Regions from separate parts of the Exiguobacterium sp. Leaf187 genome, predicted to be linked through region 1. Evidence: predicted binding sites of a transcription regulator. Region 1 holds the regulator's gene; each other region holds the start of a gene.

Region 1 (3,181 bases):
CTTGAGTAGTTCAATTGTATTCTTACTGTAAAAGAGCTTACTAAAAAAAGCAAGTTAACCGCGTCAGTCGACGGGTTACTTGCTTCTCATTCCGGGCTAGGCGTCAATTCGCGGTATTCAAGGTATCGACGATTGACCGTTGCCTTTGAAATATCATGTCCCATCCCGCGAAGCGTAATGGCGATATCTGAAAACGTCAGTCCGAGTTCACGGAGACGTACGATTTCTTCGATCGGTACGTCCTTTCGGCTACGCCCGGCGTTCTCTCCTTGGCGATTCAGATTTCGTTCCGGGCGAAAGCCTTGTTCGACCGCTCGCCGCATGCCGCGCGCGATTTTTGCATTATGCAGTTTACGTTGATATTCTTCCACGAGTGAGACGATCTCAAGGACCATCGCTTCTGCATCAGCAAGTTGGTATTCTCCATCGGAATCAAGTGTCATCAACCGAACACCGTGCTTCTTAAACGTGTGCAAAATAGCGATTTTCGCATTCCCTCGACCAATCCGTGTGTCATCCGTTACGAGGACCGCATCTACCGCATCACGTGTCACATGATCAAGAACCGTCAGCATCCCTTCCCGATCGACGTCATATCCACTCTCTTTTTCAGAGACGACATCCACGACATCAAAACCCTTTTGAGACGCGACCTTCGAAAGTTCCATCCGTTGGCGTTCAATCGAACTATCTTGTGCTTCTTTTTCGGTCGACACCCGACAATAAATCACGACCTTCATCGTACCTCACATCCCTGTTCGTTCTTTCACAACTTTTCCATTTTGTCATTGTTGTGCGATTGGTACAACGATTTTGCTTTTTGAGATGACGTGTTTTGTCTCGACATCATTATTTTTAATCAACCAGTTGACGTATTCTTCATCTGACATCGAACCGTCATTGTAGACTTCAGCGATTTGTTCAACTGTAGCGTTCTCATCGACCGTAACGGAAGCAGTCATTAGTTGCGCCACTTTTTCATCCGGGCGCGGTGTGAGTAAAAAGATCACGAAGGCAATACTTAATGCATAGAAGAGAATTGAAAAAGCATGAGTACGAATCGTATGAATCATCATGAATCCCTCCAAATATGAAATGAATGAGTTAGAATAAACGTTCGCGGAACAATTGTTCGCATAACTCATAATAAACACAGAACCCGTGTTCGGTCAACACAAAATGTCGAACAATTGTTTGTACGCTCATTTGTTCTATGTTATAGTGAATCTAGAAACATATATTCTTACATTTCAAACTTCAATCCAGAAAGAGGTGGCAATTCGTATGCGGAAAATGTCTAAGCGCCAACAAGAGATTCTCGACTACATCGTCTCTGAAGTGAAACTGAAGGGGTATCCACCATCAGTTCGTGAAATCGGAGAAGCAGTCGGACTCGCGTCTAGCTCGACGGTACACGGTCATTTGGATCGACTCGAGAAACGGGGAATGATTCGCCGTGACCCGACGAAACCACGTGCGATTGAGATATTGCTTGATAAGCCTGAAGAAATCACGGAAGCCATCGTCCATGTTCCCGTCATCGGGAAAGTCACAGCAGGTCTTCCGATTACAGCGATTGAAAACATCGAAGAACAGTTCCCACTCCCTGCACATTATGTAGGGAACGAGACGGTCTTCATGTTGACGATCGATGGTGAATCGATGATTAACGCAGGTATTCTTGACGGCGATCGTGTCATCGTGCGCCAACAAAACACAGCAGAAAACGGAGAAATCGTCGTAGCTATGACCGAAGATAGCGAAGCGACGGTGAAACGGTTCTTCTTAGAAGATCAACAGGTACGTCTACAACCAGAAAATGACTCGATGGATCCGATGTATTTCGATAATGTCTCCATTCTTGGTAAGGTAATCGGCGTGTATCGGACGATTCATTGACGGAGGGACCAGTTACGACTGGTCTTTTTTCATGCCATCAGGAAATGTACATGATACCGTCAATACCGTCGCACTGACGGGTTACGTTGCGTATTCGGTCGCAACGCAACAAACCGATTGGTTACCGACTGCCATCGGTATCGCTGTCGGTACCCTTTGGTTGTCACCCGACCTCGATTTAAAGTCAGAACCGTATTATCGCTTTGGACCATTTCGAGTTCTTTGGATGCCGTATGTCAAGATCATGCCTCACCGATCGATCTGGTCGCATGGACTGATCATCGGAGACATCATTCGGCTTCTTTATAGTGCTGCGATTCTGATTCCGCTACTATTTATAAGTCTATATTTTCAGGTTCTTGATTCTGCTACGATTGATTCGTGGTTCGCTTCCTTGCCTGCATTCGTCGTCGGTATCATGGTGGCAAGTACGATTCATATCCTACTAGATTATTCCAGCAGTTGGTTTCGACCTAAAAAAAGAAAAAAACGTCGTCGGTAACACCTCTTTTGCTTGCTTGCAAGCAGAATGAGGTGTTTTCTTATCCACTTTTTCGTATCTTTAAACATCAAAATAAAAAATTTCCATTCCTATATTTCAATTATATGTATTGAAAACGTTCTCAATTCGGAGTAATTTAAAGTAGAAAGGCCATTATCTGCTTTAATCCAAAGGGAGGGTTTTTGCATGAATAACTTTGTATTGGAAATGATCGGTACGATGATCCTCATCCTGCTCGGGGATGGAGTCGTCGCCGGTGTCGTCTTGAAAAAGACGAAATCGGAAAACAGCGGATGGATCGTCATCACGTTCGCTTGGGGTCTTGCCGTCATGACAGCAGCATTCGTCGCTGCTGAAAGTGGAGCACACTTGAACCCCGCATTGACGATCGCACTTGCTTTGAACTCTGACCTACCGTGGGCAGACGTTCCGATCTACATTGCCGGACAACTTGTCGGAGCTTTCATCGGCGCCATTCTCGTTTGGCTTCATTACATGAAACATTTTGAAGCGACTGATGATCAAGCTGCAAAACTCGGTGTGTTCGCAACAGGTCCAGCGATTCGTCATACGCCGTCGAACTTGATTTCTGAGATCATCGGGACATTTGTTCTCGTCTTCGGTATCTTGGCACTTGGTTTAACAACGTTCGGAGATGGCTTAAAACCACTCATCGTCGGTTTACTCGTCGTCGTCATCGGTCTCTCGCTCGGTGGTACAACAGGGTATGCCATCAACCCGGCTCGTGACCTTGGACCGCGTATCGCGCACGCTATCCTA
Region 2 (3,181 bases), 1.4 Mb from region 1:
TTGATCCCGACGAGGACATCGTATTTCCCCAGCCGCAAGTCACGGATGATTTCAATCCGTTCCAGCGTCTTGATCTCCGAGTGCATGTAGTTGACCTTGACGCCATTCTCTTTCAAGTAATCGGTCAAATCTTCTGCCATCTTCTTCGTCAGTGTCGTCACGAGAACACGTTCGTTCTTCGCGACCCGGTCACGGATGTTATCCATCAAGTAATCGATTTGTCCTGTGATCGGATGAATCTCGATCGTTGGATCAACGAGACCGGTCGGACGGATGATTTGCTCGACCATCTCTTTCGAATGTTCGAGTTCATATGGTCCTGGTGTCGCCGAGATATAGATCGCCTGACTGACTTTTTCCTCGAACTCCTCGAATCGTAACGGACGGTTGTCTTTTGCCGACGGAAGACGGAAGCCGTGATCGACGAGGACTTGTTTCCGCGCCTGGTCCCCGTTATACATCCCGCGAATTTGCGGCAGCGTGACGTGTGACTCATCGGCAACGAGTAAGAAGTCTTTCGGGAAGTAATCGAGCAACGTATACGGTGTTGCCCCTTCCGGCATCAAGTTCAAGTGACGCGAGTAGTTCTCGATTCCGGAGCAATAGCCCATCTCACGCATCATCTCAAGGTCGTAGTTCGTCCGTTGTTCGAGCCGTTGCGCTTCGAGCAACTGATTGTCTTCGCGCAACTTCGCAAGCTGGACCTCTAGTTCCTTCTCGATGTTCGCGATCGCCTTCTGCAGACGGGTATCCCCCGTCACGAAGTGGGACGCCGGGAAGATCGAGATGTGCTCACGGTCCGCGACGATCTCACCTGTCAGCGGATCCATATCACGAATCCGTTCGATCTCGTCACCGAAGAACTCGACCCGGACACACTGTTCATCGCGTGACGCCGGGAAGATTTCGACGACGTCTCCGCGGACGCGGAACCGTCCGCGCTGGAAGTCGATGTCGTTACGCTCATACTGGATGTCGATTAGACGACGGAGCATCTCGTTTCGCCCCATCTCATTGCCGACACGCAGTGACAAGACGTGGTTGTTGTACTCTTCCGGGTTACCGAGACCATAGATACACGAGACAGAAGCAACGATCAAGACGTCCTCCCGTTCGAACAGGGCGGACGTCGCCGAGTGACGTAGTTTATCAATCTCATCGTTGATCGAAGAGTCCTTCTCAATGAACGTATCCGTCGACGGTACATACGCTTCCGGTTGATAATAATCATAAAAACTAACGAAGTATTCGACCGCATTGTTCGGGAAGAATTCCTTGAACTCCGAGTAGAGTTGTCCCGCTAGTGTTTTGTTGTGGGCAAGGACGAGTGTCGGTTTCTTGATTTCCTTGATGACGTTCGAGACCGTGAACGTCTTCCCGGTACCGGTCGCCCCAAGCAACGTCTGATGTCGTTCGCCTTGTTTTAGCCCAGTCACCAATTTTTCGATTGCCGTCGGCTGATCACCGCCTGGCTCAAATGGTGAAACGAGTTCAAAATCCATCGTTTGCTTCCCCCTCATCACGTAAAAAATCTATTTTTATTGTACCACTTTACGAACAAACATTCGATTATGAAGTGCTCCTTTTAGGAAGTTACCCTTTTTTTCGAAAATGCAAAAGTTTCTTTTTGCTTCGAGTGTTGACCCTCGATTTTTCTGCCGACAAAAAAATCCCTGTCACGGCTGTTCCGTGACAGGGATGTACTCGTTAATGCAAGGATCGCACTTTAGTGCGACCATGGACCGGCTCGTTGACGAACAGAATACCAAGTTCATGATGATCTTGTTCGTAGAAGGCACGTTGCGCAAACCGGATGTCGCCGTTATGGTTCATGACTTCAAGACGTAGATACGGTTTGTGTTTTTGGATGGCTTCGTAGAACGATGCTTCCGAATCGACCTTCTCACCATTGACCTTATAAATCGCTTCGCCCGGAATCAAGCCCATCTCGGCAGCTGGTTTATCAGGTAGCGTTCCAAGAATGACGGCACCACGCGTTCCATTGAGGAACAATGGTGTCTGTGCTCGGTTCAAGCGTTTGACCCGCTGATGCAATAGGATATGCAGAACGAGCAACAAAACGATCCCGTACAGCCATTCAGCTTTTCCGGTGACGTATGCAAGAACCGTCAATAGAATCGCGACGAGACTCGTGATCAAACGTCCTTGAACGAGCGGACGCATCAATTCTTTCGGCAACTTACCCGTAAAGAGAAAGCTGAAGCCGATCGGTAACCAAAGCACGATCGGAACGAGCTCTGGGAAGCTGTAACGTGGCCACCAAGCTTCAAGCACGTCGCCCGGAACAAAGACGAGCAAGGGCAATAGCCAAAGTTTATTCGCTGACAGCCCACCGATGAAGCGACCACGCTTCGAGACGACGAGTGACGGTGACAGGCGTCGTTGCCCGCGCCACCAGACGAGTAGACATTCCGCGACGAGCGTTAAGGTCGCAAGCAATAAAATCATTTTCGGCTCGACCTGACGAACCGGATCAAGACGTGCATCCATTAGGAACCAGCCGGCAAGTCCAAGCAAGACGATCGGCCAGAGAGGCAAGTTCAAACGCACGACGCCAATCAACAGTAAAACGCTCGAGAGTCCGAGTAACAACAGAGCGTATTGCGGCGTCAGTGTCAATCCGAACCAGCCGCTGACGACGGATAAGACGAGACCAATTAGTAACCCAGGTAAAAGTGTTTCGAGGACATCGCTTCGTTTACCGTGTGTCCGGGAGCGAAATAGTCCACGTTCCCGTTTAACACGCCGGATGCCGATGACCCAACTGACAAGGAGTGCTAACCACAAGGTCGGACTGGCGATGAGACTAATCGCGGTCCAACCAATTTCATCGAGTAATTCCACGCGCATTCAGACCTCTTTCCATTCCTTATTATTGAGCAGCGACCTCGAGTGCTTTTTTCCGCTGGACGTCATTCTTATCGTCCTCGAGTTTCTTCAGGAGACGCGTCTCCATCTCACCCGCTGTCTGCTGATCGATTTTTCCAGTGACATCAAGCTTCGCATCCTTTTGCAAGGCTTCGACGGCTTGCTTCATCGTGTCACCGAAATACCCATTTTGTCCTTTTGGCTCGAAACCGATTGCTTCGAGAACGAGGTGAGCATTTTCGACTGATTTTCCATAATCGCCGACTGTGAGTGACTTTTGATCAGTCAGGAT
Region 3 (3,181 bases), on a different contig from region 1:
GTTCGACGAAACCGACGACCGTCACGTAGCTACTTTCCTTATAATACGTGATTTCAAGTTCGTTTCCTTCTATTAAAGCTTCTTGAAGCAGAAAGTGCCATGATTCTTGCAACTGTTCATCAATTTCAGGCAAGTCGAGCTGATGCATCTGGACATAGTATTCCCGCAGCAATTGCAAATGTTCCGGCATGAGAAAAGGAATCCATTTTAAATTTCCCCGATCACGATACGCTGTCATGAAGATCACCTCCCGGATGACCGCCGACAAAACGAAGGCGACGTTTGGCGACACTCGTATCAAGAAACGAGACAGCGAGGCGAATCGTTCCTTTTCCGTAGCGGAGGTTAACGACATCCATTGCTTTTAATAACCGTCGCCGTTTCCAGAGCCGCGCATTATCCTCGAACAAAGACAACTGTAAGGTGCCTTGATCGGCAGTCAAATGCCCCACTGCAACGGATAAAAATCGAACAGGTTCCCCATCGAGCCAATTCGGTTCGAACAATTGTAAGACGTGACGCAGAATGATGCGTTCATCGGATGTCGGGTAAGGCAACCGCACTTGACGGGAGAAGCCACTTCGGACGACGTTTCGAGAATAACGGACACCGATGTGAACGGTCCAGCCGACTTGATTCGAAAAGCGGCAACGTGCGGCGACATCCTGCACCAGTTCATTGAGCACATTCCGGATGCGTTCGAACTGATAATAGTCCTGCATTAAGGTCACACCGTGTCCAATCGTCCGTTGAGGAGCTTTCTCGAACAGATGACGCGGGGGGAGCAGTGTCGGTGACGCGTCGAGTCCCCAAGCGTGATGCCACAGTTCGGCACCGATGACACCGAAGCGTTCGTGTAACTCTTCGACAGGGCGCATGGCAAGGTCACCGATTGTTTCAATCCCCATCATCTGCAGATGTTGTTCCATGCGGTGTCCGACTCCCCACATCTTCCGAATCGGAAAGTCATGAAGACGTCGTGCGACATCAGCATATCCACATCGCGCGATGCCTTCTTTTTTCCCGATTAAATCAAGCGTCAGTTTCGCGATGACGTTATTTGGACCAATCCCGATCCGGACGTGGATGCCGGTCTGTTTCAGGATTGCTTCTTTAATTTTGAGGGCAGCTTGCAGGTCGGAACCAAATAGGCGATCGGTTCCGGTCATGTCAATGAAACTTTCATCAATCGAATAGACGCGGATGGCTTCAGGTGGGGCGAATTGGTGCAGGACATCCAGGACACGAATCGACGTCTTCATATAAGCGAGCATACGTGGTTCGACGAGTTGAATCGTACGACGAACAGCGTATGGCAATTGCTCGATTTCGTACAGTCGACCGGCTGTCTTGATTCCTAGTGCTTTTAAGGCAGGGGTGGCAGCGAGAATGACGGATCCGCTTCGTTTTAAATCGGAGACGACCGCCAGGCGTGTCGTCAAGGGAGGAAGATTGCGATACTGGCATTCACAGCTGGCGTAGAAGGACACACTGTCGACGCAAAAAATACGTTTATCTTGTGGTAAAACGACGGAAGGAAACATCTGAATCACTCCTTTACATAAAAGAACGTATGTTCTTATTTTGATTTTCCTTGACTATAGCATGGTCTCAAAGTGTCTCAAAATAAAAACTGTTGAAAAAAGGGGAATTCGAACGATTTCTCCTCATATAAAAGGAGTTTGGTACACTAAGGGAGAGAAAAAAGGGGGAACCTTCATTGAAAGAGACCGTTATCCGATTACCAGAATTACCGAAGACGCTTCAGCCAGAGACGTTCGATCAAGTCGAAATCGATGACCCGTATCTAAAAGGAGCGCGTTATGAGAAAGAGTCGATGCCGAGTGAACTGACAGAACGCATCGATGCCTATCAAGTGTGTTTTCAAAATGTCTCGTTCGCGAATCTGACCTTTGACCGTGGTTCGTTCGAAGATATTCGTTTTGAGCAATGCGACTTAACGGGATGTCACTTCCAAGAAACTCGTTTTCACCGTGTGTCCTTCGTCGGATGCCGGATGACGGGCATCCAGTTTGAAGATTGTACGCTTGACCATTTAACGATTCAGGAAGGGCTTGCGGATTACGCACAGTTCATTCGCAGTACGGTCCGTCATCAACACTGGAGCGAAACGACGATGAAAGAAGCACAGTTCTTCGAAGTGAAGCCGACCCATTGGAAACTCGAAGCGGTCCGGCTTACAGATAGCCAATGGATTGAAACACCGTTAAAAGGTCTCGACCTCCGGCAGACGGAACTCTCTGGTATTACGATCGATCCGCGATTTTTACCAGGCGCTGTCATTACGGAAGAGCAAGCAGTCGCCTTTGCTCGCTTGTTAGGTCTTGTCATCCCATAACAAAAAGAAGTCCTGCTTTCGATTGTTACTCGAAAAGCAGGACTTCTTTTTAATGAAGGTTACTGTTCTTAAAATGACATCGTTTCGCCATCCTCTGGAATCAGGAAATGGGCAGAAAGGTGGAAGGCGGCTAAAAAGTCAGCAATCATATCACGTCGCAAGAGACAGTGGTTGACGGACTCGAGGTGCGAGACGATGATCGTCGCTTCCGCCGCCGCTTCGTGTACGGCAAGGAGATCACGCTGTGACATCGTGATCGGCTCTCCGGTCAAGAACTGGGCGGCGCCACTGTTGACGACGATGATATCGGGCGTATGTTGTTCGATTGCATGCGCGACCTCGTCACACCAGATCGTATCACCTGCGATATAAAGTGTCGGTTCGTCCGGATGGGTGAGGACGAGCCCAGACACACGTCCCATCCGTTCGCCGATTTCACCGACACCATGCTGTCCACCTGTTCGATGGACCTGGATATCACCGATCGTTACACCGGAATCGAAGGAAGAGACGTTCGTGAAGCCGGCTTCTCGGATTTGCTGCGCGTCTTCTTCTTGCTGCGCATAGAGTGGCAAATGCTTGGGTAGAAGTTGTTTTGCAGCATCGTCGAAATGATCGGCATGCAGATGCGTGACGAAGATCGCGTCAGGATCGAGCAGTGTCTTGACATCGACCGGTAAGTCGACGAGTGGATTGGCGACGGCATTCGGTGTTTGACCGAAGGGAGGCAAGCTGCCTTTTTCGCCGAGGAACGGATCAATTAGTAAGACTTGATTGGCATACGTGACAACGAGTGTTGCATTGCGAATTTGTTGAATATCC

The links. Region 1 encodes LexA, which represses DNA repair genes until DNA is damaged. Its sites were predicted from a motif close to CGAACATATGTTCG; they were not measured.
Region 2: the regulator LexA is predicted to act here: its motif matches at 1,555-1,568, upstream of uvrB (excinuclease ABC subunit UvrB).
Region 3: the regulator LexA is predicted to act here: its motif matches at 1,567-1,580, upstream of ASF99_RS16815 (Y-family DNA polymerase).

What each region holds. Positions count from the first base shown of each region.
Region 1 covers NZ_LMPR01000009.1:113,066-116,246, reverse strand. Annotated here, with positions in the region: gene ASF99_RS04510 (YneB family resolvase-like protein) at 87-740, opposite strand; gene yneA (cell division suppressor protein YneA) at 786-1,073, opposite strand; gene lexA (transcriptional repressor LexA) at 1,285-1,899, shown strand; gene ASF99_RS04495 (metal-binding protein) at 1,931-2,401, shown strand; gene ASF99_RS04490 (MIP/aquaporin family protein) at 2,588-3,181, shown strand, end outside.
Region 2 covers NZ_LMPR01000009.1:1,510,404-1,513,584, forward strand. Annotated here, with positions in the region: gene uvrB (excinuclease ABC subunit UvrB) at 1-1,502, opposite strand, end outside; gene ASF99_RS12090 (PDZ domain-containing protein) at 1,708-2,871, opposite strand; gene ASF99_RS12095 (S41 family peptidase) at 2,894-3,181, opposite strand, start outside.
Region 3 covers NZ_LMPR01000014.1:80,834-84,014, forward strand. Annotated here, with positions in the region: gene ASF99_RS16810 (YolD-like family protein) at 1-238, opposite strand, end outside; gene ASF99_RS16815 (Y-family DNA polymerase) at 222-1,544, opposite strand; gene ASF99_RS16820 (pentapeptide repeat-containing protein) at 1,721-2,359, shown strand; gene ASF99_RS16825 (MBL fold metallo-hydrolase) at 2,428-3,181, opposite strand, start outside.